Regions from separate parts of the Micrococcus sp. KRD096 genome, predicted to be linked through region 2. Evidence: predicted binding sites of a transcription regulator. Region 2 holds the regulator's gene; the other holds the start of a gene.
The links. The regulator LexA, encoded in region 2, represses DNA repair genes until DNA is damaged. The targets are predictions, from matches to a motif close to TCGAACANNTGTTCGA.
Positions count from the first base shown of each region.

Region 1: J1M41_RS09655 (DUF6504 family protein) is a predicted target of LexA. The motif match lies at 10,392-10,407, and genes of this name have one in related genera.

Region 1 is NZ_JABFAY010000018.1:163,658-177,836, forward strand. It holds gene J1M41_RS09610 (GNAT family N-acetyltransferase) at 1-355, shown strand, start outside; gene zapE (cell division protein ZapE) at 430-1,485, opposite strand; gene J1M41_RS09620 (sulfurtransferase) at 1,709-2,602, shown strand; gene J1M41_RS09625 (SufE family protein) at 2,640-3,098, shown strand; gene J1M41_RS09630 (aminoacyl-tRNA deacylase) at 3,106-3,624, shown strand; gene pgsA (phosphatidylinositol phosphate synthase) at 3,649-4,254, opposite strand; gene J1M41_RS09640 (HIT domain-containing protein) at 4,254-4,934, opposite strand; gene thrS (threonine--tRNA ligase) at 4,931-6,949, opposite strand; gene J1M41_RS09650 (PHP domain-containing protein) at 7,059-9,938, opposite strand; gene J1M41_RS09655 (DUF6504 family protein) at 9,935-10,261, opposite strand; gene J1M41_RS09660 (DUF6318 family protein) at 10,707-11,426, shown strand; gene J1M41_RS09665 (PKD domain-containing protein) at 11,921-12,391, shown strand; gene J1M41_RS12100 (hypothetical protein) at 12,460-13,065, opposite strand; gene J1M41_RS09680 (SOS response-associated peptidase) at 13,279-14,100, opposite strand; gene J1M41_RS09685 (hypothetical protein) at 14,102-14,179, opposite strand, start outside.
Region 2 is NZ_JABFAY010000002.1:68,448-82,626, forward strand. It holds gene J1M41_RS00555 (ATP-dependent DNA helicase) at 1-1,863, shown strand, start outside; gene lexA (transcriptional repressor LexA) at 1,907-2,623, opposite strand; gene J1M41_RS00565 (LysM peptidoglycan-binding domain-containing protein) at 2,915-3,289, shown strand; gene J1M41_RS00570 (histidinol-phosphate transaminase) at 3,333-4,454, shown strand; gene hisB (imidazoleglycerol-phosphate dehydratase HisB) at 4,636-5,217, shown strand; gene hisH (imidazole glycerol phosphate synthase subunit HisH) at 5,217-5,876, shown strand; gene J1M41_RS00585 (hypothetical protein) at 5,876-6,034, shown strand; gene priA (bifunctional 1-(5-phosphoribosyl)-5-((5-phosphoribosylamino)methylideneamino)imidazole-4-carboxamide isomerase/phosphoribosylanthranilate isomerase PriA) at 6,067-6,852, shown strand; gene J1M41_RS00595 (SseB family protein) at 6,849-7,850, shown strand; gene J1M41_RS00600 (trypsin-like serine protease) at 7,973-9,199, shown strand; gene J1M41_RS00605 (MarR family winged helix-turn-helix transcriptional regulator) at 9,299-9,844, opposite strand; gene J1M41_RS00610 (FMN reductase) at 9,816-10,505, opposite strand; gene J1M41_RS00615 (LLM class flavin-dependent oxidoreductase) at 10,502-11,692, opposite strand; gene J1M41_RS00620 (LURP-one-related/scramblase family protein) at 11,834-12,415, shown strand; gene J1M41_RS00625 (MFS transporter) at 12,487-13,890, shown strand; gene J1M41_RS00630 (dienelactone hydrolase family protein) at 13,910-14,179, opposite strand, start outside.

The sequences.
Region 1 (14,179 bases), on a different contig from region 2:
CCAGCCCACCCACGCGAACCACCTCGTGTGGCACGGCGGGACCCTCGTGGCCCTCGTGCAGACCTACGACCCTCGCGCGGAGGAGGTCGGCGGCGCCTACGAGGTGCGGGACGGGGACCTCGGATTCCATTTCATCACCGCCCCCGGCGGCCTGCAGGGGCGCGCCCGCGCCACGGCCTACCGGAGCATTGTGGACTGGTTGGGCGCACGCCCCGGCACGCGTCGGCTCGTGATCGAGCCGGACGTCCGCAACACGCGGGCCGTGAAGACCGCCCGGGCTCTGGGCTTCACGGTGGACCGGGAGGTCGAGCTGCCGGGCAAGCGGGCGGCGCTGTGCTTCCGCGACGTGCGCTGACCCGGCCCCGCACACGGCGACGGCGCGCACCCGCCTCGGTGCGCGCCGTGATCGTGCCGGTCAGGGGCGGTGGCTCACTTGTGCTCGGCCACGCCCGTCTGGCCCTCCCGGACCAGGGCGGTCATGCGGGAGACCGTGCGGAAGTACTTCTTCATGTAGCCGCCGTGCATCATCTCCTGCGTGAACAGGGCGTCGAAGGGCACGCCGGAGGCGAGGACGGGCACGTCCTTGTCGTACAGGCGGTCCGCGAACACCACGAAGCGCAGGGCCGTGGCCTGCTCCGTGATGGTGTGCACGTCGTGGAGGGCGAGCACGTCCACGTCCTTGACGAGCTCGCGGTAGCGGGAGGGATGCACGCGGGAGAGCATCGCGGTGAGGTCCGCGAAGTCGTCCACGGCGAGCACGCCCGCGTCGGGGAAGTTCTCCTGGGCGGTGGTCTCGACGGCGGCGTCGTCCAGGGGCGACGGGGCGGCGGAGAGGCCGCGGTGGCGGTAGTCCTCGCCGTCCACGCGGATGACCTCGAACTGGTCGGCCAGGACCTGGATCTCGCGCTTGAAGTCCTGCGCCGCGAAGCGCCCCTCGCCGAGCGAGCCCGGCAGGGTGTTGGAGGTCGCCACCAGGCGCACGCCGGCGTCGGCCAGCTCGCGCATGAGGCGGGACATCAGCACGGTGTCCCCCGGGTCGTCGAGCTCGAACTCGTCGATGCACACGAGGGTGTACTCCTTGAGCTCGTCCACCGCCTTGCGGAAGGACAGGGCGCCCACGAGGTTGGTGTACTCCACGAACGTGCCGAACGCCTTGGGTCCGGGGGCCGCGTGCCACGTCGAGGCCAGCAGGTGGGTCTTGCCGACACCGAAGCCGCCGTCGAGGTAGATGCCGGCCGGCCCCGCCGCCCGCTTCTTCCCGCCGAACAGGCCGCCGAGGAACCCGCCGCCCGAGCCGCCCCGGCCGAGGTCTGCCGCGAACCGGCGCAGCCGCTCCACGGCCTGTGCCTGCGAGGGGTGCGCGGGGTCCGGGATGTAGGTGTCGAAGGACACCGTGCCGAAGCGGTACGACGGGTGGAAGCCGGCCAGCAGCTGGTCCGGGGTGACCTGCGGCGAACGGTCGGCGAGGTGGACGATCTGAGCCACGGGACACTCCCAGGGTCGACGACGGGGATTCCGGGCCATGCTATCGGGCCGCGGACCCGACCCATGTGACCTCGCGTGTCCCGGACTGAGGGGCCCCTACCCTCTTACGTGACACCGATGTGCCGTAATCTGGCGCGCAGGGCACGGACACGGAACCCGCCGTCGTCGTGCCGCCCGCCCCGGGCCCGTGCGGGCCCGCCCCGACGCGAAGGAAGGCAGTGCCATGACCGATACCGCCGCGAAGTTCTCCGAGTACGCCCACCCCGAGAAGCTGGTGTCCACGCAGTGGGTCGCCGACCATGTCGGCGACGAGGACGTCGTGGTCCTCGAGTCCAACGAGGACGCTCTCCTCTACTCCACCGGCCACATCCCCGGCGCCCAGCGCGTCGACTGGCACACCGAGCTCAACGACCCCGTCACCCGCGACTTCGTCGGCCCCGAGGCCTTCGCCGAGTTCGCCGCCTCCAAGGGGATCTCCCGGGACACCACCGTGGTGTTCTACGGCGACAAGTCCAACTGGTGGGCCGCCTACGCCCTGTGGGTGTTCACCCTCTACGGCCATGAGGACCTGCGCCTGATGGACGGCGGCCGTGACAAGTGGATCGCGGAGGGACGCGAGACCACCCGCGAGGTCCCGACCGTGGCCCGCTCCGAGTACCCGGTGATCGAGCGCGACGACCACACCGAGCGCGCCGCCCGCGAGGACGTCCTCAAGGCCATCGGGACCACCCCGCTGATCGACGTCCGCTCCCGTCCCGAGTACACGGGCGAGACCACGCACATGGCCGGCTACCCGCAGGAGGGCACTCTGCGCGGCGGCCACATCCCCACGGCGGCGTCCGTGCCGTGGGCGTCCGCGGCCAACGAGGACGGCACCTTCAAGTCCCGCGCCGAGCTGGAGCAGGTCTATCGCGCCGGCGCCGGGCTGCAGGAGGGCGACGACGTGATCGCCTACTGCCGCATCGGCGAGCGGTCCTCCCACACCTGGTTCGTGCTCAAGTACCTGCTCGGCCACGAGGACGTCCGCAACTACGACGGCTCCTGGACCGAGTGGGGCAACGCCGTGCGCCTGCCGATCGCCGTCGGCGAAGAGCCGGGCGAGGCCCCCGCGCGCTGAGCCCCCGGCACGGCGTGGATCACTAGACTGGGACACCATGACCGAGAACCACGCCGTGCCCGCCGCCCTGGCCGAGATCATCGACGACTTCGCCGGGGTGCCCGATCCCGAGAAGCTCGAGCTGCTGCTGGAGTTCTCGGACGAGCTGCCGGCGCTGCCGGAGCGCTACGACGGCCACGAGGCCGAGATGGAGCAGGTCGTGGAGTGTCAGACCCCGCTGTTCCTGGCCGTCGAGCTCGAGGGTGAGCCCGGCCCGCAGGCCCCGGTCCGCCTCTTCATCACCGCTCCCCCGGAGGCGCCCACCACGCGCGGCTTCGCCTCCGTGCTCACCCAGGGCCTGGACGGGCTGAGCGCCCTCGAGGTCGTGGACGTGCCCGAGGACATCCCCACCCGCCTCGGTCTGGCCAAGGCCCTCACCCCCCTGCGCCTGCGCGGCATGTCCGCCATGCTCGGCCGCATCAAGCGCAACGTACGCGAGCAGGCCGGGATCGCCTGAGTCCGCCGTGGGCCAGCGCAAGAAGGATCGCGGCGCCCGGCACGGGGCGGCCACGCCGGCCGTCGCCGCCCTCGAGGCCGCCGGCGTCCCGTACCGGCTGCACACCTTCGACGTGGCCCTCGACGCCGGCGGCGAGCGGTTCGGCGTCCAGGTCGCCCGGGCGCTCAGCGTGCCCGCCGATCGACTGTTCAAGACGCTGATGGTGGCGGACCCCGACGGCGCGCTCGCCGCGTGCGTGGTGCCCGTGTCCGGTCAGCTGGACCTGCGGGCCGCCGCCGCAGTGCTGGGCGTCAAGCGGCTCGCCCTGGCCGATCTGGCCGTCGTCGAACGCCGGACCGGCTACGTGCGGGGCGGCGTCTCGCCCCTGGGCCAGCGCCGGCCCCACCCCGTCGTCCTGGACTCCTCCGCTCTCGACGCGGAGCTCATGTACGTCTCCGGCGGGCAACGCGGCCTGGATGTCGAGATCGCGCCCGCCGACCTCGTGCAGGTGACGGGCGCCGTCGTCGCGGAGATCGCGGCGGACTGACGGGCGAGTCCTGCGGCGGACCGGTCAGGCGTCGTCGCGCGCCTGGCGGCGCACCGCGACCATGCGCTGGCCGACGGTGACCAGGGAGGCGGCGGCGAGCAGCCCCAAGGTGACGGCCAGGACGACCGGGGGCAGACCGAGGCCGGTGAGGCCGGCGACCACGAGGGTGGCCACGAGCCGTTCCGCTCGCTCGGCGATGCCCACGTGCGCGTCCCAGCCGAGGGCCTCCGCCTTGGCACGCACGTAGGAGACGAGCATGCCCAGGGCGAGGCAGGCCCCGGAGAGCGCGCCGACCGCGGGTGCGGCGCCGAAGCCCCACAGGCACAGCCCGAGGAACACGGCCGCGTCCTGCACGCGGTCCAGGGTGGAGTCGAGGAACGCGCCCCAGCGGCCGGTGGACCCGGCCTCGCGCGCCATGATCCCGTCCACCAGGTCCGAGAACACGAACGCGGTGATGAAGAGCGTGCCCCAGAACAGGTGCCCCAGGGGGAACAGCACGAGCGCGCCCAGGCTCACGCCGAGCGTGCCGACGACCGTCACGGTGTCCGGACTGACCCCGGCCCGCAGGAGCGTACGGGCCACCGGGGTGAACAGGCGGGTGGTGACGCCGCGCGCGTGACGGTCCAGCATCAGGCGGGGTCTCCGGCCCCCGGGCGAGGATGCTCGGCCGCGGCACGGGCGTTGGCCGCCTGGCGCACACCGTGGTCCTGGGCGGCCCGGTCCCAGACGTCCGCGAGAATCTGCCGGGTCTCCCCCAGGGTCTGCGACATGTTCTTGGTCCGGGCGATGATCGGCAGGAAGTTGCCGTCGCCGGTCCACCGCGGCACCACGTGCTGGTGCAGATGGGCTGCGATCCCGGCGCCGGCCACCGCCCCCTGGTTCATGCCGAGGTTGTAGCCGGAAGCGCCGGCGGCCTGGCCGAGGGCCAGCATCGCCGTCTGGGTCAGCTCCGCCATCTCGGCGGCCTCCTCCGTGGTGGTGTCCGTGTACAGGGGCACGTGGCGGTAGGGGCAGACGAGCAGGTGACCGGGGTTGTACGGGTACAGGTTCAGCACCACGTAGGCGGTGCGGCCGCGGTGGACGATGAGGGAGTCCTCATCGTCGCGCTGCGGGGCCGCGCAGAACGGGCAGGTGTGCTCGTCCTTGACCTGGCCCGTCCCCTTGGACACGTACGCCATGCGGTGGGCGTTCCAGAACCGCTCGAAGGCGTCCGGGGCGCCGGGCAGCTCGAAGCCGTCCGTGGCGGCGGCGTCCGCCGACGCGCGGGCCTGCGCCCGCGCGTCGGGTCCGCCGGTGCCGGGGCTGGTCATGGGGTGACCTCGCGCTCGCGCACCGCCTTCACGATGCGTTCGATCGCCTCCTCCACCGGCACGCCGTTGTCCTGGGTGCCGTCGCGGAAGCGGAAGGACACGGCGCCCGCCTCCTTGTCCTCGCCGCCGGCGATCAGCACGAACGGCGCCTTCTCCTTGGCCGCGGTGCGGATCTTCTTCGGGAAGCGGTCCGAGGAGTCGTCCAGGCGCGCCCGGATCCCCTCGGCGCGCAGCTTCGCGACGACGTCGTCCAGGTAGTCGTTGAATGCCTCGGCCACCGGGATGGCCACGACTTGCTCCGGGGCGAGCCAGGCCGGGAACGCGCCGGCGTAGTGCTCGGTGAGGACGCCCAGGAAGCGCTCGATGGAGCCGAAGAGGGCGCGGTGGATCATCACGGGGCGCTGACGGGTGCCGTCGGCGGCCTGGTACTCGAGGTCGAAGCGCTCGGGCAGGTTGAAGTCCAGCTGGATGGTGGACATCTGCCACGTGCGGCCGATGGCGTCCCGGGCCTGGACCGAGATCTTCGGGCCGTAGAACGCGGCGCCGCCCGGATCCGGGACGAGCTGCAGACCGGAGGCCTCCGCGACCTCGGCGAGGGTGCGGGTGGCCTCCTCCCAGATCTCGTCGGAGCCGACGAACTTCTCCGGGTCCTTCGTGGAGAGCTCGAGGTAGAAGTCGTTGAGGCCGTAGTCCTTGAGCAGGTCGAGGACGAAGTTGAGCGTGGTGGTCAGCTCCTCCTTCATCTGCTCGCGGGTGCAGTAGATGTGGGCGTCGTCCTGGGTCATGCCGCGCACGCGCGTGAGTCCGTGGACCACGCCGGACTTCTCGTACCGGTACACGGAGCCGAACTCGAACAGCCGCAGTGGCAGCTCACGGTAGGACCGGCCGCGGGAGCGGTAGATCAGGTTGTGCATGGGGCAGTTCATCGGCTTGAGGTAGTAGTTCTGCCCCTGGCGGGTGATCTCGCCGGTCTCGGGATCACGGACCTCGTCGATGTGCATGGGCGGGAACATGCCGTCCGCGTACCAGTCGAGGTGGCCGGACACCTCGTAGAGGTGCTGCTTGGTGATGTGCGGGGTGTAGACGAACTCGTAGCCGGCCTCGGTGTGGCGCCGACGGGAGTAGTCCTCCATCTCCTTGCGGATGATGCCGCCGCGCGGGTGGAACACGGGCAGGCCGGAGCCGAGCTCGTCCGGGAAGGAGAACAGGTCCAGCTCGGCGCCGAGCTTGCGGTGGTCGCGGCGCTCGGCCTCGGCGAGACGCTCCTGGTAGGCCTTGAGGTCGTCCTTGCTGGCCCAGGCGGTGCCGTAGATGCGCTGCAGCTGCTTGTTCTTCTCATTGCCGAGCCAGTAGGCGGCGGCGGAGCGGGTGAGCGCGAAGCCGTTGCCGATGAGCTTGGTGGAGGGCAGGTGCGGGCCGCGGCAGAGGTCGCACCACACGGCGTCGCCGGTCTTGCGGTCCACGTTGTCGTAGATGGTGATCTCCCCGGCCCCGACCTCCACGGAGGCGCCCTCGCCGGCGGTGTCCGCGGCGTCCTTCTTGCCGAGCAGCTCGAGCTTGTAGGGCTCCTCCGCCATCTCGGCGCGGGCGGTCTCCTCGTCCACGACGCGGCGGCGGAAGGTCTGGCCGGACTTCACGATCTTCTGCATGAGCGAGGAGATCTGCTTGAGGTCCTCGGGGGTGAAGGGCTCGTCGACGTCGAAGTCGAAGTAGAAGCCGTCCGTGATGTACGGGCCGATGCCGAGCTTGGCGCCCGGACGCAGCTGCTGCACGGCCTGGGCCATCACGTGGGCGGTGGAGTGCCGCAGCACCTCGAGGCCCTCGGGCTCCGTGATGTCCACCGACTCGACGGACGCGCCGGCGGGGATCTCGCGGGCCAGGTCCCAGAGCAGGCCGTCCACCCGCATCACGGCGGTGGTCGGCTTCTCGCGGAAGAGGTCGAGGCCGGTGGTGCCGTGCGTCACCTCCCGCAGCTCTCCGTCCACGGTCAGCAGGATGTTCTTCGGCTCCGACACGGTGCTCCTTCGAGGTCTGGCTTCGGGATCGGTGGCGTACGGGGGCCACCGTCGGCCGCGTCCCATTCTAGGGGCGCGGCCGGACGGCGGGGCACGGAGGCGGACGGTCTCATCTGTCCGGGGTGGGCAGCAGCTCCCACGTCTCCGGGTGGGGCACCGGGATCGGGGTGTGCTCCGGAGCGGGCCGATCGGGTGCCGCGCGGACGGGGCGGGCCCCGCCGGCCGGCCCGACGTCGGTGCGCACCTTCACGGGCCGGCCGCCCGTGCCGTGGTGCGGGATGTCCGGCAGGGGCTGCGCTCCGGTGCCCGCCCGGCCGCTGCGGCGCGCGGCGGCGGCTCGGCGGTCCGCCGCGAGCCAGTCCCGCCACTGCTGCCGGGTGGCGTCCAGGTAGTCGGGGTCCGGGAGCGTCTCGGGCCGGTGCAGGTCCCAGGCGCGCACGGCCTGGACGGACACGGCCCGGTCGCCGGTGCGCCGGACGGTGCCCTCGATCAGCAGGAGGCGGGCGGAGAAGAGCATCTCCCCGGAGGCGTGCTGGGCCTCGGTGAAGAAGGAGGCGTCCACGCAGCCGGTGCCGTCGTCCACGGAGAGGAACACCACCCGCTTGCCGCTGCGCATGGGCGGGGTCTGGGTGGCCACGCGCACCCCGGCCACGAGCACCCGGGACTGCGTGCGCAGCCCGAGCAGGTCCTTCGCCCGGGTGACGCCGAGCGCGTCCAGGTACGGGGCGTGGGAGTCCATGAGGTGGGCGGTGACGTCCAGGGCGGTGAGCTCCAGCTCGGTGCGGACCCGGGCGGCCGGGGCCGGGTCCGGGAAGAGCGGGGCGAGGGTGGTGAGCTCGGTGTCCGGCAGGTCCAGGGCCAGCTGGCCCTCCACCTGCCGTGGACGGGCGGACCGCGAGCGCGGGGCGGTGCGGCCGGGGGCGGTGCCGCGGGTGGTGGAGACCATGAGGCGGGCGGGGTACATGCCGGGGTCGTGTTCGAGGATGGCGGCCATGAAGGCGGCGGGGTGGTGGGTCTTGAGCCAGGCGGAGTGGTAGGTGGGGACGGCGAAGGCGGCGCCGTGGGCCTTGCAGAAGCCGAAGGAGCCGAAGGCGGAGAGGGTGGCCCAGACCTCGTCGATGACGTCGAGGGAGTAGCCGCGGGCGAGGGCGCCGGTGCGGAAGGCCTCTTCGACGAGGTGTTCCTGCGGGCCGCCGAGGAGGCGGCGGTGCTCGTCGGCGCGGGCCAGTCCGCAGCCGGTCATGACGTCCATGGTGCGCAGGACCTGTTCGTGGAAGACGGTGACCCCGTGGGTCTCGGCGAGGACGGGCCGCAGGTCGGGGTGCGGGTAGTGGGCGGGTGCCCAACCGTGCCGCTGTTCGAGGAAGGGCCGGACCATGTCGGACTGCATGGGGCCGGGGCGGAAGAGGGAGATGTCCACGGTGAGGTCGTTGAACTCGTGGGGGGCGAGCTTGCCGACGAGTTCGCGCTGACCCGGGGACTCGATCTGGAAGCAGCCGAGGGTGTGGGTGGTGCGGATCATCGCGTAGGTGGCGGCGTCGTCGAGGGGCACCTGTTCGAGGTCGATGTGCTCGCCCGTGGTGCGTTCGACCTCGGCGATCGTGTAGGCGATGGCGGACTGCATGCGCACGCCGAGGATGTCGAGCTTGAGGAAGCCCATGGGGTCCATGTCGTGCTTGTCGAACTGGCTCATGGGCAGGCCCATGCCGGAGGGCTGGACGGGGGTGCGGTGCAGCAGGGCGGCGTCGCCGAGGATGACGCCGCAGGGGTGCATGGAGATGTGGCGGGGCAGGCGGTCGAGGCGTTCGGTGAGGTCGACGAGCAGGTCCAGCTGGCGGTCGCCCTCGGCGCGGCCGGACTCGATGCGGCGGGAGAGACCGCCGAGTTCGGGCATGCGCTGGAGGGCCTCGCGGAAGTTCGAGGCGGAGAAGCGCCAGAGCTGCTTGGCGATGGCGTCCACCTCGGGTTCGGGCATGCCGAGGGCGAGGCCGGCGTCGCGGACGGCGCCGCGGGCCCGGTAGGCGTTCTGCATGCTCATGAGGGTGGTGCGCTCGGCGCCGAAGCGCTCGACGACGGCGTGGTAGATCTCGTGGCGGCGGGCGGACTCCACGTCGATGTCGATGTCCGGGAGGGTGGAGCGGTCAGTGGAGAGGAAGCGCTCCATGATCAGGCCGTTGGCCATGGGGTCGACATGGGAGATGCGCAGGGCGTGGTTGACGAGGGAGGAGGCGCCGGAGCCGCGGGCGGCCACGCGGATGCCCATGCCCTCGATGAGGTCGACGACGGCGGCCACGGTGAGGAAGTAGGAGGAGAAGCCGAGTCGGGTGATGATGCCGAGCTCGTGCTCGGCGCGGTCCTGCAGGTCCCGGGCCGCCTGGCTGGTGCCGGGGAGGCCTCCCCCGGTGTGGAGGTGGGGGTAGCGGGCGAGGAGGCCGGTGCGGGTGCGCTCGCGCAGCACGTGCTCCGGGGGGCCGTCGATGCCGATGATGGCGGCCTCGGGGACGCGGGGCACACCCCAGCCGAGGTCGGTCTCGGGGGGGTTGTCCCGGTTGGCGGCGGTGGGGACCCGGCCGGCCGCCGCGGCGGCGAGCTCGGCGACGCTGGCCCACGGGCTGCCGCCCGCCGCTCCCCCGGTGGTGCGGGCGTGGGCGGCGGAGACGAGCTCGCACAGGGAGCGGTAGCCGGAGCCATGACAGCCTCCTCGGGCGAGCACGACCACGCGGCCGGCGTCCTCGTCCTCGCTCCACCGGACGGCCAGGTCCACGCCCACGATCGGGGTGATGCCGTGGCGCAGGCAGGCGCCCACGTGTTTGGCCATGCCGTAGAGCCCGTCCCGGTCGGTGCAGGCCAGCAGGTCCATGTCCGCGGCCGCGGCGGCGGCCACGAGGTCCTCGGGCCAGCTGACCCCGTAGTGGGCGCTGAACGCGGAGGCGACGTGCAGGTGGGCGAAGGGTGCGGCGGTGCGTCCGGCCGCGGCGGCCCGGCTCATGCCGACCGCCTCAGGTCCTGGGCGTGCTCGTGGACGCGCACGAGCCGCCACCGGCCGGAGTCCAGGTGGTGGGCGACGTCGAGGGTCTGCAGGGGCGCGGCGCCGGCCCGGGCCAGGCGAACCTGCAGCCGCCACATCTCGTGGTCCACGAGACCGGCGCCGCGGCCCTTCTCCGCGCGGACCTCCTCCGCCCACCAGCGGCGCCGCTCGAACCAGCGCACGGGGCGCTCTGCGAGGACGTAGTCCCGCCCGTTCCAGCGCAGCCCCTTCGGGGTGCCGTCTGCCCCGTACTCCACCGCCACCGACTGTGTGAGGACTCCCATTCTGCTTCTCTCCCTGTGCACTGCTGACCGGACCGACGACGGGGTGCCGTCGCGCGATGGGAGCGCGGCCCGTCCGGCGGACCGGACGCGGGGAAGAAGTGGGAAGGTGGGGCCGCACCCCCGATCGTACTCGAACATGTGTTCGAATGCGATGGGTGCGAAGGTAGGGCGGCCGCCGGACACGTTAAGGACGCATCGCCCCCGAGACAGGAGGGGCCGAGTCCTGGCCGTGGGCCTCGACCCCGACACTGGGGTGCACATGCACGAGAAAATCGTCTCTTGGGCTGGAAGAAGTGCGCCGGCACGGTCCTGTGGACAATGCGAGCAGGACCACAATCCGTCTGCGTATACTCCGAACCAACCGGGCCTCGCATGCCACGGGCACCGCGCTGCGGGATCAGCGCGGGAGGCGCGGACACACGACGGACGTCCAGTTGGAGGGGAAATGTCTCTCACCGCACCCGGGCGCGCCCTGCGCCGCCACCGATTCGCCCAGGCCGGCACGCTCAGCGTGGCCTTGGCGCTCGCACTGACCGCCTGCGGCGGGCAGTCCGAGCCCGCCGAGTCGTCGACGACGTCGCCCTCGTCCGCCAAGCCCGCCGTCGAGACGTCCGCGCCCGCGAGCACGAGCGAGACCGCAGGCGTCAGCTCATCCTCCACGGCCACGGAGAGCGGGTCCGGCGAATACGTTCCCGCGTCTGCCGACGGTCCCGCGCGGAACGTGCCCAAGCCGGAGATGCCCGCCGCCATGAAGGAAGAGACCAAGGAGGGCGCCGAGGCGGCGATTCGCTACTTCTGGGAGGCTATTTACTACACCGACCAGACCGGAGAAACTGCTGATTTTGATTCGACATACAGCGAATACTGCGAGCTTTGCCAAGCCGTATCCGACTCAACTGCCCAGCACTACAAAGAAGGTGGCTGGTCAACGGGAGAGCGCACCTCGATCAAATCGTTAACTCTCACCCCGTCAGAGTTTGGCTACACCGCTACTCTTGTTCGTGACGCATCCGCTGTAGAGGTCTTCGACTCACAGGGCGTTAGAGACGACTCTGCCAGTGGGGCGGAAACTCACGACGAGACCTGGCTGGCCGACGTAGTCTACGAACCCTCCAAGGGCCACTGGGTGATCGATGAGATGCAAAATCACCAGGATGCTCAATAATGCCTTCCATCTCTCGTATTTTGATTGCGATAGCAACTGCCTGCATTGCCTTAACGCTGATTCAGGCGCCATCGGCACACGCACAGCGCGCGAAGACCTGCACCGATGTTCCCATTAGTGGCAAGCGAGAAGACGTCGAATTTAGGATTCGAACGCAGTGCAAGAAACAGTCGCGAACACAGCCCCCTCAGCCGGCCTCCGAACCGGTGTCCGCAGTTACCGCTCCAGGAGCCAGAGAAAAGCCGGCAATCGAGCAGCGCACTGTAGACGCCTGTTTCCCGAATCAAGAAAACAATTCCGATTTTGGGACGTGTCGCGAACAGACCGAGGCCTTTTGCCCAGAAGGAGCATGGGTACGCGAGCAGTTCATCGACACAACTCGCCCAGATAGGGATCCCTATTACAGCCGGCCGGAATGCGTTACTGCGGGTTCGCCAGCCCCAGCAGCAGACGGCGCCCCGCCCGTCTCCATCGACGAGGTCCGCACGCTCCTCGTGCTGGAGCCTGAGATCCGGTCGGACAACGGCGGACGCGGGATCCGCAATGCGGAGACCAACTTCTACGCAGACGCCGAGACGCGCACGCTCGTCACCACCCTCAACGGGGTCGAGGTCGAACTCCGCGCCACGCCGGTGAGCTTCCACTGGGACTACGGGGACGGGTCCCCCACCAAGACCACCTCGGTCGCAGGCCAGAGCCAGCCGGAGTTCAACGTCCCCACCCCCACGAGCCACGTGTACGAGGACACCGGGCAGTACACGGTCCGCCTCACCACCGTGTACATCGGCGAATACCGGGAGGCCGGGGGCGAATGGGTGCTCATCCCGGGCACCATCAGCCTCGACTCGGCCCCCGTCACTGCGAACATCTGGCGCACCATCACCCGCAATGTCGCCGATGACTGCAGCGTCGACTCCTCAGCCTGGGGCTGCACCGGCCCCATCGAATCCGCTCCGGCCGGCTGAGGACGGACCGCGGGGCGGCCGACGGTCTCCCGTCCACCGCCCCGCGGCCCCCTCGTCGGCCGGGTGCGTCAGACCCGGCGCACCCACCCCCGGGCCGCGAGCACGAGTCCCGCGCCGAGGGCCGCGAGCGCTCCGAGCGCGCCCTCCGGAACCTCACGCCCGGTCTCGACCGTGTCCGGGGTCGTGTGGGCGTCCTCCATCGCCGGCACGTTCAGGGCCCGGGGCTTCTGCCCGTCCGCGAGCAACTCGACGAGCGCGAAGACGTCGGACCGCTCCGCGTCCTGGGTGATGATGACGTCCTCACTCTTGGTCATCCCGTCCAGCGACCAGTCGAGGACGAGGCGGTCGTCGGTCGGGTATGTCGCGTCGGCGAGGTAGTGAAACCCGGTGAAGGAATCCACCGTGGTGTCGCGCCAGAGGGCACCCCAGCGCGGACCCCACGAGAGTTCCGCGACCGCCGCGTCGTCGCCCAGGCCTTCGGACCGGAACGGCAGCAGCACGCCCGGCTCGGCGTGCTGCAGCGTGAGGAACCGCTCGGGGTAGTCCCCGAACACGGGGTCGGCCAGGCTGTGCTCGCCCCACGCGTAGACGAGCCCGGCAGAGGGGCCTATGTTGCCCTCCGGAGTGCCGGCGGTCTCGTCGTAGAGAGCGGCGGCCACCGGGGTGCCGTCCACGGACAGGGTGAACAGGAGATGACCGTCTCCGGCCTCGCCGTGGCACCCCGCCGAGAGATGCGGCGCTCATACCGGCCCGGTGACACCCACGCTACGCAGAGCCCATTCTCAGGGGGAGTTCAGGACGGTCTCGGATCCGTCTCGATCCGATCACGGTGCCGCGGCACCGCGTTCCCGCGTCTCACGGGCAGGTCATCCCCGTCGCCCCGTCCTTCAGAGCAGCGTTCCCTGCTGCTCTCTCATCTCCTGGGTCAGCTCCGGCCCGTTGTTCCGGACGTTCCCCACGGCGCCCCCCACGGGCCGCAGCGACCAGCCCGCCGCGACGTCGTACGCGCCGGCGCGCACCTCGCCCACGAGGGTGTCGGCTTCTTCGGCGGACCCGAGCGTGTCCGGGGCGAGCCACCGGCCCATCGTCTCGGCGTCCATGGGCACGGGCAGCCGGTCGTGCAGCCGGCCGAGTGCGGCGAGCACCGGATCGTCGTCGTCCGCGTCGGGCGCGGCCATGGTGAGGATCGTCGTCGAGAGGACCCAGGCGTCCTCCCCCGCGGCCTTGGCCTCGGGGTCCTGCCACCACTCGTACAGGCCGGCGAACCAGATGACCGGCCCCTCGCCGTCCCCGGCCCCGGCCGGGTGCACGTAGTAGGGCTGCTTCTTCGCGGCTCGCCCGTCGGGACCCTTGGCGCCAGGCTCCGGCGTCTTCCACTCGTAGTAGCCCTCCGCCGGCACGGCGCAGCGGCGGGCGCGGACGGCGGCCCGGAACGTCGGCTTGGAGGCCACGGTCTCCGAGCGCGCGTTGAACGCACGGGACCCCACGGACAGCTCCTTCGCCCACGGCGGCACCAGGCCCCAGCGTGCCACGTGGATCCGCCGGGTCACTCCGGCACCGACGTCGTCCGCGTGCGCCACGAGGATCGGCACCTCGGCTGTCGGCGCCACGTTCCAGCTCTGGCGGAGCACCAGCTCCTCATTCGTCTCGGCATCGCCCAGGGCCACCAGGTCGCTCGTGGCGCGGGCCATCACGTAGCGGCCGCACACGTCAGCGGTCCCTCCCGTCCCGGCCACGCTCGACATACATCCACGCGATGCCGAGGGCGAAGCCCATCATCGCGCAGCC
Region 2 (14,179 bases):
CACGCGATGACGCAGGAGGACCCCGTCGTCGTCGCCACGGCCACGCTCGCCCTGCAGGCCCAGATCATGAAGCGGGACGCCCCCCGGCTGGTCGAGGCGCTCAAGGACGAGCTGCCTCGCGAGCCCGTCGTCGCCCTGGTCAAGGGCCGCTCCAACTACCTCTGTCGCCACAAGGTGGACGGCGGCTACCCCGGGGATGAGGGCGAGGAGGCCCTCTTCACGGTCGCCGACGACGGCGGGGTGATCGGCTCCGCCACGGACGGCGCCGCCGGGCCCTCCTCCCTGTTGGGCAAGGAGGTCATGTACCTGCGGGCGTGGGCGGACCAGACCGAGACCGGGGACCGCGACGACCTCGAGGTCCCCGTCACCGACCGCGCGTGGCGGCAGGTCTCCGTCACCGCGGTCGACTGCCTCGGCGCGTCCCGCTGCCCCCAGGCCGAGGAGTGCTTCTCCGAGCGTGCCCGCGCGGACGCGGCGGACGCGGACGTCGTGGTCACCAACCACGCGATGCTCGCCATCAGCGCCTTCGAGGGCCTCGCGGTGCTGCCGGCGTACTCGGCCGTCGTCGTGGACGAGGCCCACGAGCTGCAGGACCGGGTGACCGGTGCGGTCACCGGGCAGCTGTCCGGGTCGATCGTGCACGGCGCGGCCACCTCGCTGCGCCGCCACACCACCGTGGCCGTGGAGGACCTGATCGAGGCCGGGGCGGCCCTGGACCGCGCGTTCACGGACACTCCGTCCGGTCTGATCGCCGCGGGCCCCGACGAGGTCCAGGAGCAGGCCCTCACCGGCGTCCTCACGGCCGCGCGCCAGTGCCTGTCCGACCTCGGCCAGGACAAGGACAAGGAGGCCGACGCCGACGGCGGACGGCAGATGGCGCGCTCGCGGATCCTCGAGGTCCTCGAGGTGGTGGAGCGCATGCTCGCGGCCCGGCCCGAGGCCGACTTCCCCGAGGTGCTGTGGGCCACCCGCCCCGGCCACTTCGAGCCCGGCGTGGGCTGGCAGCCGGGGGACGAGACCGACCCGCCCCAGCTCTACGTGGCCCCGCTCTCGGTGGCCGGCAAGCTGCGGGAGGGCCTGTTCGGCAAGGCGACGACGGTGCTCACCTCCGCCACGCTCACCGTGGGCTCGGGGGAGCGCCGGTTCGACTCGGTGGCCGGCGACGTGGGCCTGGCCGGCCCGGACGCCCCGAAGTTCGAGGCCCTCGACGTCGGCAGCCCCTTCGACTACCCGCGTCAGGGGGTGCTCTACGTGGCCCGGCACCTGCCCCGGCCCGGCCGGACGGCCTCGCCCGAGTCCCTGGATGAGCTCGAGGCGCTCCTGAGGGCGTCGCGGGGCGGGGCCCTCGGCCTGTTCTCCTCGCGCCGGGCGGCCGAGGACGCCGCCGCCGAGATGCGCCGTCGGCTCGGGCCGAAGACCACGATCCTGTGCCAGGGGGACGCGACCCTCTCCGCCCTCGTGCGCCAGTTCTCCGAGGAGCCGGACACGTCCCTGTTCGGGACCATGAGCCTGTGGCAGGGCGTGGACGTGCCGGGGAACTCGCTGCGGCTCGTGGTGATCGACCGCATCCCGTTCCCGCGGCCGGACGACCCGCTCTCCCAGGCCCGCACCCGGGACGTCGCCCGGCACGGCGGCAACGGGTTCATGCGGATCTCCGCCACGCATGCGGCCGTGCGCATGGCCCAGGGCGCCGGGCGCCTCGTGCGCTCCGTGACGGACCGCGGCGTGGTGGCCGTGCTGGACCCCCGCCTGGCCACCGAGCGGTACGGCGGCTACATCACGAGCGCCCTGCCGGACTTCTGGCGCACCACGGACCGCGACGTCGTCCGCGGGGTGCTGGCACGGCTCGCCTCGGGCGATTGACCTCGCTCGGCCTCGGGCCGTCGGCCCGGCCGGAGGGAGCGGGTCAGAGCGAACGCAGGACCGTGACGACCCGCCCCATCACGGTGGCGTGATCGCCGAGGATGGGCTCGTAGGCCGTGTTCTGGGGGAGGAGCCAGGTGTGCCCGTCGCGGCGGCGGAAGGTCTTCACGGTGGCCTCGTCGTCGAGGAGGGCCGCGACGATGTCGCCATTCTCCGCCGTGTCCTGCCGGCGCACCACCACCCAGTCGCCGTCGCAGATCGCGGCGTCCACCATCGAGTCGCCCGTGACGCGCAGCATGAACAGCTCGCCCTCGCCCGTGAGGCGTCGCGGGATCGCCATGACGTCCTCGACCTGCTGCTCAGCCAGGACCGGGCCGCCCGCCGCGATGCGGCCGACCCAGGGGACCGGCACGCTGTCCGCCTCGTCTGCGCCGGTGTGCCACGCGGGGATCGCGGAGACCCGCGACGACGGCGCAGCGGTGGGGGAGGCGGCCTCGCCCAGCGGGGTGCCGTCCACGTCGAGCAGCACCTCGAGGGCACGCGGGCGTCCGGGGTCGCGCCGGATGTAGCCGTGCCGCTCGAGACGGCCCAGCTGGTGCGTGACGGAGGAGAGCGAGGCCAGGCCCGCGGCGTCGCCGATCTCGCGCATGGAGGGCGGGTAGCCGTGGTCGGCGATCGCGTCCCGGATGGTCTGCACGATCCGCCGCTGGCGGTCGGTGAGCGGCGCGCGCGCCGCCGGCTGATCGTCGGTGGTGCTCATGGCTGCCGTCCGTTCTCCCGGGGTGATGGTGGCCGGACTCGTGTTCCGGCGTCCGGCTGCCGTCCGGACGCTTACCGTGTCCGCCCCCGCTGGTTGCCTGTGTCTTGGCGGTCCCGGGGCGTTCCGGGGCGTCCGTGCATGGCCTCGAGCCTAGAGGAGAGCCGCCTCTCCTTCAAAGATATGTTCGATCTCGTCGTGGCATGTCTCGAACACCTGTGCTAGAAAGGCATTCGAACGGATTCGAACACATGTTCGATCACCTGGAGGGCATCCGCCCCGGAGGAGGACACCATGACGCTCACCACCGCCCAGTTCGCCGGCTCGCCCGCGACGGCGCGGCCGCGTCCGGCCACCATCCGTCTGACCCGCCGCGGCCGCCTCGTGCTGCGGGGGATCCCCGTGATCGCCGCGGCCGTGGCCGCCACGCTGGCGGCCGCCTTCTTCCTGGGTGTGCTGCTGTCGCCCGCCGCGGTGTCCGCGGACACCGCGGGGCCCGCCACCCAGTCCGTCACGGTCATGCCCGGGGACAGCCTGTGGACCATCGCCACCACGGTGGCTCCGGAGGCGGACGTCTACGAGGTGATCGCCACGATCGACGAGCTCAACGGGCTCGAGGGCCGGGCCCCCGCGCCGGGCGAGGAGCTGTTCGTCCCGGCCACGCGGTGACGCACGGCGGGCCTCGCCCTCCACGCTTCCTAGACTGGCGGCCATGACCGACCTCAGCTCTCTGCCCCTGCGTGAGAACCTCCGCGGCCTGAGCCCCTACGGCGCCCCCCAGCTGGACGTGCCGTACATGCTCAACACCAACGAGAACACGCATCCGGTGCCGGAGGAGGTCGCCACCGCCATCGCCGAGCGGGTCGCGGCCGTCGCCGGGGGGCTGAACCGCTACCCGGACCGCGAGTTCACGGGGCTGCGACGTGCGCTCGCCGGCTACCTCGGCCACGGCCTCACGGCGGACCACGTGTGGGCCGGCAACGGCTCCAACGAGATCCTGCAGCAGATCCTCCAGGCCTTCGGCGGCCCCGGGCGGACACTGCTGAGCTTCCTGCCCTCGTACTCCATGTACCCGCTGCTGGCCGGCGGCACGGACACCGTGTTCGTGGACGGCGGCCGTGCCGAAGACCACACCCTCAGCGCCGAGCACGCGGCGGCCATGGTGCGGGAGCACCGTCCGCACGTCGTCTTCCTGGCCTCGCCCAACAACCCGACGGGCACCGCCCTGGACCTGGCGACCATCGAGGCCGTGTACGCCGCGCAGGCGCAGAACGAGGCCGCCGGCGGGCCCGGCGCCATGGTCGTCGTGGACGAGGCCTACGCGGAGTTCGCCCTCGCCGGCACCCGCTCCGCCCTCACCCTCCTGCCCGGCCGTGAGCGGCTGATCGTCACGCGCACCATGTCCAAGGCGTTCGCCCTGGCCGGCGCGCGCCTGGGCTACCTGGCCGCGGACCCCGCCGTCGCCGACGCCCTGCGCCTGGTGCGCCTGCCGTACCACCTCTCCGCGGTCACGCAGGCCACGGCGGAGGCCGCCCTCGATCACGTGGACGCGCTGCTGCGCACCGTGGAGGACATCAAGGCCCAGCGCGACCGCATCGTCTCCACCCTGCGCGGCCTGGGACTGAGGCCCTCGGTGTCCGACTCGAACTTCGTCTTCTTCGGTCACCTCGAGGACGCGTCCGACGTGTGGCGCCGCCTGCTCGACCGCGGCGTCCTCGTGCGGGACGTCGGCATCCCGCACCACCTGCGCGTCACCGCCGGCACCGAGGCGGAGACGACGGCGTTCCTCACCGCTCTCGCGGAGGTCCTCGGCGAGACCGGGGACCGGTCCTGAGGCGTCACCGGAGTCTCGGCGTCCGCCCGGCTCCCTAGGATGGGGACAGCGCGCGCGGCGCCCCGGCCCGCCGGCACCGGCCGCGCGCACCCGCATCCCCCCGCACCCGTCCCGGACCGGTGCGGACCCAGCCCGAGGAGGACCCGTGGCAGCCGAGTTGATCTCCGGACGCCGTGCGCGCATGACGCGCACCACGAGCGAGTCGGACGTGTACGTCGAGATGGATCTGGACGGCACCGGCCGCGCTGAGATCTCCACCACCGTGCCGTTCTACGACCACATGCTCACCGCGCTGTCCCGGCACTCCCAGATCGACCTGACGGTCCGTGCCACCGGGGACACGCACATCGACGTGCACCACACGGTCGAGGACGTCGCCATCACCCTGGGCGAGGTGCTCAAGACCGCGCTCGGGGACAAGTCCGGCATCCGCCGCTTCGGCGAGGCGTCCGTGCCGCTGGACGAGGCGCTGGCGCGCGCCGTCGTCGACGTCTCCGGCCGGCCGTACCTCGTGCACGAGGGCGAGCCCGAGGGCCAGCAGTACCACCTCATCGGCGGGCACTTCACCGGTTCCATGACCCGCCATGTGTTCGAGTCGATCACGTACCACGCGGCGATCTGCCTCCACATGGACGTCGTGCGAGGCCGGGATCCGCACCACATCGTCGAGGCGCAGTTCAAGGCCTTCGCCCGCGCCCTGCGCGCCGCCGTCGAGGACGACCCCCGCATGACCGGCGTGCCCTCCACCAAGGGCGCCCTCTGATGGCCCGCCCCACCACCGTCCCCGGCGTGCGGCCGCGCGTCGCCGTCCTGGACTACGGCTCGGGCAACGTGCACTCGGCGCTGCGTGCCGTGGAGCGGGCCGGCGCGGAGGTCGAGCTCACGCGCGATCCGCAGGCCGTGCAGGAGGCCGACGGGCTGCTCGTGCCCGGCGTCGGGGCGTACGCGTCCGTGATGCGGGCACTGACCGAGGTCGGCGGCACCCGCTGGATCGGCCGCCGCGTGGCCGGGGGCCGACCCGTCCTCGGCATCTGCGTGGGCCACCAGATCCTCTTCGACGCCGGCGTCGAGCACGGCGAGCGCACCGCAGGCATGGGGGAGTGGCCGGGTGTCGTCGCCGAGCTGCCCGCCGAGGTCCTGCCCCACATGGGCTGGAACACCGTCCGGCCGCCCGAGGGCAGCGCCCTCTTCGCGGGCATCGAGGACGAGCGGTTCTACTTCGTCCACTCCTACGGCGTGCTCGAATGGGAGTTCGACCAGACGATCTCCGCCATGCGTCCGCCCCAGGTCACCTGGGCGCACCACGGCGCGGACTTCATCGCCGCCGTGGAGAACGGCCCCCTGTCGGCCACGCAGTTCCACCCCGAGAAGTCCGGGGACGCCGGGCTGCAGCTGCTGCGCAACTGGCTGGAGACCCTCTGATGCCCTACTGGTCCGTCCTCTACCTCGCCCTCGGCGGGCTGCTGCTCGGCGCCGCCTGGTCCATGCGCACGCAGAAGGCGCCGCTGTGGGCCATCGTGATCGTCCTCGTGCTGGCCGGCATGGCCATCGCCGCCTCCTTCCTGACCGTCGGCGCCTGACCGCGCCGGCCGCCCCACCCGAGAGGAACCCCATGACCCCGAACGCCCCCGCCCTCGAGCTGCTGCCCGCCGTCGACGTCCAGGACGGCCAGGCCGTCCGCCTCGTCCAGGGCGAGGCCGGCAGCGCCACCTCGTACGGCGACCCGGTCACCGCCGCCCTGGACTGGCAGCGCGCCGGCGCGGAGTGGATCCACCTCGTGGACCTGGACGCGGCCTTCGGTCGCGGTGACAACCGCGAGGTCATGCGCCGTGTGGTGGAGGAGATCGGCGTGAAGATCGAGCTGTCCGGCGGCATCCGCGACGACGCCTCGCTCGAGAACGCCCTCGAGATGGGTGCGGCGCGCGTGAACCTGGGCACCGCCGCCCTCGAGGACCCGGACTGGACCGCGCGCGTCATCGAGCGCTTCGGCGACCGGGTGGCCGTGGGCCTCGACGTGCGCGGCACCACGCTCGCCGCCCGCGGCTGGACCAAGGAGGGCGGCGACCTCTGGGAGGTGCTCGCCCGCCTCGAGGATGCCGGCTGCGCCCGCTACGTGGTCACCGACGTCACGAAGGACGGCACGCTCAAGGGGCCGAACACGGAGCTGCTCGCCCAGGTCTGCGCGAAGACCGCGAAGCCGGTCGTCGCCTCGGGCGGCATCTCCTCCCTCGAGGACGTTGCCGCGCTCGCGGCCATGACCGGCCAGGGCGTCGAGGGCGCGATCATGGGCAAGGCGCTGTACGCCGGCCGCTTCAGCCTGGAGCAGGCGCTGGCCGTCGCCGGCGGCGCCACGGTGGAGCAGGCGCGCTCCGAGCAGCCCGGCCCGGTCGCCCCGTGACGGGCTCGCACGACGACGGCGGCCTGGCCCGCGACGACGGGCTCGGTCCGATCGACGAGACGGTCGCGGTGCCGCATCCGGCGGCCCGGGAGCTGCCGGGGCACATCCGGGCCGCACTCGACCGCATGCGGGAGAAGACCGCGGGCGAGAACACCGCGGACACCGCGGGCGTCCCGTGGCAGGGCCGTGACCTCTCCGGCCCCGGCGTGGACGGCTCCGCGAACCCGTTGCACGTGTTCGACGAGGACGACGGCACCAGCCCGGCCGAGTGGACCGCCGTCATGGCGGCCCTGACGGACGGCTCCGCCGGTGAGCGGGAGGTGACGGAGGTGCTCGCGCGCATCCGCGTGTTCGCCGCCGTCGTGCCCACCCTTGCCGTGGACGAGGACGACGTCCACGACCACGCCGACCACACCGGTCACGAGCACGACGTCGCGGCGCACGGGGACAAGGCCGCGGACGTGGCCCTCGTGACCATGCGCGCGCCGGACGGCCGGCAGGCGCTGCCGGTGTTCACGAACGTGCCCGCGCTGACGGCATGGAACCCGGTCGCCCGACCCGTGGCCGTGTGGCTGCCGCGTGCCTGCCTGTCCGCCGTGGACGAGGGCTGTGAGCTCGTCGTCATCGACGCCGGCGCCGAGCACACGTACGTGGTGCGACGCCCGGCCGTGTGGTCGCTCGCCCAGCAGAGGGAGTGGACCCCCGCCTATCGGGACCAGGAGATCGCGGACGAGATCGCCGAGGTCGCCGACCTGGTCCCGAACCTGCTCAACCTGGGCCTCGCACCCGGGTCGGGGGTGGCCACGCACACGGGCTCCGGCGCGGTGATGAACGGAGGCGGGGCCGGGCCCGAGCTGCAGATCGTCGCGATGCCCACCCGGGACGCCGACGCGGCCGGGGTGCGCCTGATGACGGCCACGCTCAAGACCCTCCTGGCAGACCTGCCGCTGCTGGCCGAGCGGGCCGACTCCGTGGAGATCACGGTCCGCCGACCCTGATCGGTCGCCCGGCCTGTCCGGTACCGTTGAGGGGGAGGGGAGGGCCCGTGGTGGCCCCACCCCGTCCTGGAGGCCGTGCGCCGCGCGCCGGCCCCATGCCTCCCATCCTCCGAGGAGTACCCATGAGAACCAGAACCTTGACCGGCGTCGCCACCGCGGCGCTGGGCGCGGTGGTGGTGGCCGGTGCCGGCCCCGCCCTCGCGCAGACCACGCTCACCCAGGGCTCGGCGATCACCGCGCCGGCCGGGGCGTGCAGTCTGACCATCGTCGACGACGCCACCGCCTACACCGCGGCCCACTGTGGTGCGGGCCAGTGGCAGATCGGCTCGACCGTCCGCGACGTCGACGGCACCGCGATCGGCACCGTCTCGGCACTGCCCGGCGATTCGGGCGTGGACGCGGTCCGCGTGGCCCTGGCCGACGACGTCGACGTCGTGGGCGACTGGTCCACGCGGCCGGCCTCGTCCATCGGTGTGGGCGAGACCGTCTACACCCACGGCTCGTCCGTGCCGCTGGGCGCGCCGAACACCGTGTCCCACACGCAGACCTTCGAGGCCGCCACGGTCTGCGACGACGCGTACGCGGATCAGGTTGCCCTCGACACCGCCTCGACCTACGCCGGCGACTCGGGCGGGGCCGTCTATGACGCCCAGCAGCGGGTGGTCGGGGTCATCTCGGGCATCGCCCCGGTGACCTTCGACGCCGAGGGCAACGTGGTGGGCTGCGACGCCCAGGCGATGTCCTCGATCATGGTCCCGGTCGAGTCCCTCGACGCGCTGGACGCCTCCGCGGCGCCCGCCGCCGAGACCGCCGCGGCCGCGGAGACCGCTCCGGCCGCCGAGACCGCCCCGGCGATCGCCGACGTCGCGGGCCCCGTGGCCGACGAGGACCTGCCCACCGGCGGCGAGCCCGCCGTGGACGAGTCCGAGCTGACCGAGTTCACGCCGGCTGAGGAGGAGGCCATCGCGGCCGAGCTCAAGGCCCGCGCCGAGGCCGCCGCGGAGGAGGAGGCCGCCGAGGCGGCCCCCGCTGCTGAGGCCCCGGTCGCCGAGGCCGCTGCGCCGGGCGTGACCGACGTCGTGGCCGCGCCCGCCGAGGGTGTCGCCTACGGCACCCAGGTGGTCGCGCAGACGGATCAGGGCGGCTTCGCCTCCGTCACCGTCACGGCCTACGACGCCGACGGCACGGTCCTCGGCCAGGACGGCCTGGACCTCACCGGCGAGTACCGCGCCTGGCTGCCCGTGCCGGCCGAGGTGCCCGCGGGCGGCTCCGTGGTGGTCACCGTGGTCGACGCCGCCGGCGCCGCCACGGACGCCACCGTGACCCTGGGCGGTCAGCTGGTCGGCTGATCGATTCCGCCCCGAACGACACGACGAGGCCCGGTGATCCCGCACGGATCACCGGGCCTCGTCACGTCCCGGGGCGGCCCCGGCCAGGTGGGGACGCGGTCAGCACAGCCCCTCGAGCCGCCGCCCCAGGCGGGAGAAGATCCGGGTGAGGGACTCCGCCTCGCCCGGCGCCAGGTCGCCGAGGAAGAGCTCGTCCACCTGCCGGGCGTGCTCGATCGCGGCGCGCCGGAAGGCGGACCGGCCCTCGTCGGTGAGGACGGCCTCGAAGCCCCGCCGGTCACAGGCCACCGGGCGGCGGTCGATCAGGCCGCGGGCCACGAGCGTCTTCACCTGGTAGGTGATGCGCGACGGGGAGAAGACCATCCGGGACGCCAGCTCTCCCAGCCGGAGCCGGCCCTCGGGGGACTCGTAGAGGAGCAGCAGCAGGTTGTAGTCGGCCAGCGACATGCCGCAGTCCTGCTTCAGGCGGCGCTCCAGGACCTCCGTGAGCATCTGGGTGGCCTCGAAGTAGGCGCGCCAGGCGCGCTTGGGCGGGTCCACCGGGCGGTGCGCCTCCGATGCGGAGCCGAACCAGCCGCCGTCGGGCTCCGCCGGCGCCGCGTCCTGCGCGGCGGGCTCAGGGGCCGGGGTTGAGGAGCTGCTCAAAGGGGGTCACCTCCAGGTCGATGTCCGCGGGCGCGGCGGCGCGTGCCCGCGGGGGGCGGCTCAGGGTGATCTCGGCCAGGTCGCGTCCGGCGGCCCGGATGCGGGACTGCAGCGGGTCGGTCCGCATCGAGGCCTGCACGCCGGCCGCCTCGCCCCAGTCGTCCGAGGCCGCGAAGACCGCGGTCGGCACGATGCGGGCCTTGAGGTAGGCGAACAGCGGCCGCATGGCGGTGTCGATCATGAGCGAGTGGCGGGCGGTGCCGCCGGTGGCGCCGAGGAGCACGGGCACCCCGACGACGGACGTGGGCTCCGCGAGGTCCCAGAAGGACTTGAACAGGCCCGAGTAGGAGGCCTTGTACGTGGGCGAGACCGCGATGACGGCGTCGGCCTGGGCGACCTCGTCCAGGGCGGCGCGCAGGGCCGGGGAGATGGCGAAGGTCACCAGGGCCTGCGCGATGTCCACGGCGAGCTCCCGCAGCGTGATCAGGTGGATCTGCGGGACCACGCCGTGCTCGGAGAGCGCCGCCGAGGCGGACTCCGCCATGCGTTCGGCGAGCATGCGGGTCTGGGACGGGTCCCCGGACCCGCCGGAGACCACGGCGAGGTGCCGGGCCTGCGGCGTGAACGGGGCGGAGGCATCGGGGGCGCCGGGGGTGGTCACTGCGCGGCACCGCCCTTCGCGGCATCGGCGGTGGCGCGCTGCTCGGCGGCCGCCGCGCGGTCGAGCTGGGCCTGCGATCCCTCCTTGCCGCCGGGCACGGGAGCCTCGCCGCGGCGGGCGCGTGCCACGAGGAACTCGTGGGTCGGGGCCGCCGGGACGTCGTCCGGCTTCAGAGCGTCGAACTCCTTGCGCAGCACGGGCAGGACCTCCTCGCCGAAGAGGTCGATCTGCCGCAGGACGGTGTCCGTGGGCAGGCCGGCGTGGTCGATGAGGAACATCTGACGCTGGTAGTCGCCCACCCAGTCGCGGAACGTGAGCGTGCGCTCGATGACCTGCTGCGGCGAGCCGACCGTCAGGGGCGTCATCCTCGAGAAGTCCTCGAGGGACGGGCCGTGGCCGTAGACCGGCGCGTTGTCGAAGTAGGGGCGGAACTCCGCCACGGCGTCCTGCGAGTTCTTCGCCATGTAGGCCTGGCCGCCCAGGGCCACGTACGCCTGATGGGCCTTGCCGTGGCCGTAGTACTCGTAGCGCTGGCGGTACAGGCGCACCATCTGGATGACGTGCTCCTTGTTCCAGAAGATGTTGTTGTGGAAGTAGCCGTCGCCGTAGTAGGCGGCCTGCTCGGCGATCTCGGGGGAGCGGATGGAGCCGTGCCACACGAAGGGGGCGACGCCGTCCAGGGGCTGCGGGGTGAGGGTGAAGTCCTGCAGCGGGGTGCGGTGGTTGCCGCTCCAGTCCACGGTCTCCTCATGCCACAGGCGGTAGAGGAGGTTGTAGTTCTCCACGGCGAGTTGGATGCCCTGGCGGATGTCCTTGCCGAACCACGGGTACACGGGGCCGGTGTTGCCGCGGCCCATCGTCAGGTCCACGCGACCGTCGGCGAGGTGCTGCAGGTACGCGTAGTCCTCGGCCAGACGCACCGGGTCCATGGTGGTGATCAGGGTCGTCGCCGTGGAGAGCTGGAGGGTCTCGGTCTGCGCGGCCAGGTAGGCCAGCAGCGTGGGCGGGTTGCCCGGGGCCACGAAGGGCGGGTTGTGGTGCTGGCCGGTCGCGAACACCTCGAAGCCCGCCTGCTCGGCGTGGCGGGCGATCTTGACGGTGTCCTTGATCCGCTGATGCTCGGTGGGGGCGGTCCCGTTCGTCGGATCGGCGGTGATGTCGCCGATCGTGAAGACGCCGAACTGCATGGTGTGCTCCTCAGTGTGCCCGGGGGCGGGTCTCACGGTGCCGGCCGCGCCGTCGCCGTGTTCTTCAAAAATGAACTATACCGCACAACGAGCCGCCCCGTCCTGAATATTCCGCAGGGCCCGACACGGCAGACTGGTCCCATGAGCCCCGCCTTCGACGCCGGTCGCCTCGCCCACACGGACGTCCTCATCCTGCAGCAGGTGACGAGCTTCCTGTCCAACGACATCCAGGTGACGGACCCGGACGGGCGCACCGTCGTCTCGGTGGTCACCACGGGCGGGGGCCTGGGCCGAATGCTGATGGGGAACCGCAGCTTCGACGTGGTCGACGGTGACGACGGCCGCGTGCTCTTCCGCCTCGCCGACCCGGCCACGTTCGGCCGCGACCGCTTCGCGATCCTGGACGCCGACGGGCTGCCCTTCGCCAACCTCGTCCGCCAGATCGCGTTCCTGCGGACGTCCGTGAACGTCGAGGTCGTGGACGGCACGTGCTTCGCGGTGACCGGCGACCTGTGGGACCACGACTACGCCATGACCGTGGGCCAGCAGCCGATCGCCCGCGTGACCGCGCGGTTCGGAGGCGTCATGAACGCCCTGGCCGGGCGCTCGCGGTACGAGATGCGCCTGGACCCCGGCATGCCGCCCGTGGTGCGCTGCGCCGTGCTCGGCACGGCCATCGCCCTCGACCTGATCCGGGCCAAGGACCGGCGCAGCAACGGCTGAGTCCGCCGAGCGCGCGGCCGTCTCGACGGCGCCTCCGGGGCGTGCCTTGACCCCTCCCGTAGGATTCGACGGTGGACTTCGGAGCGTACGGACGGCTGTTGCAGGACCCTCGGATCCGCCATCTGCTGGCGGTGGGGTTCATCGCCCGCTTCCCGCACACCGCGGCCGGGGTGATCCTCACCCTGCACGTGGCGCTCACGCTGGGCCTGGGCTACGGCCAGGCCGGCCTGGCTGGGGCGGCGATGACGCTGGGCATCGCGGTGGGCTCGCCGTGGCGGGGCCGCGTGGTGGACGCGAAGGGGCTGCGCCGTGCACTGCTGCCCTCCGTGATCGCGGAGGCCGTGATCTGGCCGATCGTCCCGTGGCTGCCGTTCTGGCCGATGCTCCTGGCCGTGTTCCTGGGCGGCGTGTTCTCACTGCCGATCTTCTCCGTCGTCCGGCAGGGACTCGGCGTGCTCACCCACGGCAAGGACCGGCAGACGGCGTTTGCCCTGGACTCCATCGTCACGGAGACGATCTTCATGATGGGCCCGGCGCTGGGCGCCGTCGTCGCGGCCACGTGGTCGAGTGCCCTCGGCCTGACCATCGTCGGCCTCTCCAGCGCGCTGGGCGGCATCCTGCTGATGTGGTTCAACCCGCCGACACGGTCGAGTCAGCTGGCCGTCGTCGGACCGGCGACCGAGGATCCCTACACCGAGGAGCAGGACCGTCAGGAGGCGATCGCCCAGGCGGTGACCGCCGCGCCCATGCACGTGGAGATGGCCGCCCCCAGCCTGGCGACCGGTGCGCTGCCGGCCATCACGGAGGCCATCCCCCTGGTCACCGGGTCGCTGCCCGTCATCGCCGCGGACGGCTCCGGGCCGACGACGGCGCCGCGCCCGGCCCGGGCCGAGCGGCTGCGGCAGTGGCGGCGGAGCCACTTCTCCTGGGTTGGGTCGGAGGTGCTCGGCGTGCTCGTGGTGTCGATGGCGGCCGGGATCGTCATGGTCGGCACCGAGGTCTCGATGGTGGCCGAGCTGGAGTCGCAGGGCGCCGCGGCGTCGGTGGGTCTGGTGTACGCGTTCTGGTGCGGCGCCTCCGCCGTGGGCGGGCTCTTCTATGGGGCCTGGGGTCGCCAGGTGCACCCGTACCTGCTGATGGCGCTGTTCGCCGTGGCGACGGTGCCGCTCGCGCTCGTGGACGGGGTGTGGGCGCTCGCGCTGGCCTCGATCCCCTCGGGTCTGCTGACGGCGCCGACCCTGGCCTCGGCCTCGTCGCGGCTGTCGCACCTCGTGGTGGAGGAGCGGCGCGGCGAGGCGATGGGCTTCTACGGCTCGGCCATGACCGCGGGCGCCGCGATGGGCGCCCCGCTGGCCGGCGTGTTCATCGACGGCGTCGCCCCGTCCGCGGGCTACGTGTTCGCGGCGGCCTCGGGCTTCGTGTTCGTGCTGCTGGCCGCCCTGGCGACGGTGGCGCGCGGGCGGCGCTCCGCCTGAGCCGGGCCTGCTTCGCGGCTCAGGCCAGGAGCTCGTGGATGCGGCGGACCAGCACGGCGGTGAGGTCCGCGTCGAAGTCGGCGGTGGAGGAGTCCATGAACAGGTGCCGGTCCGTGTCGTATTCGAAGAGGTCGGCGGGGCGGTCCGGGTGCTCGGCGGTGGCCGCGTAGGAGCGGGCGGTCTCGAGGTCGCCCTCGAGGGCCCAGGGGTCGCGGGTGCCGAGGTGGATCTGCAGGGCGGTGTGGGGCTGCCAGAGCGGGGCGTAGGCGTCGAGGTCCAGGGCGCCGGC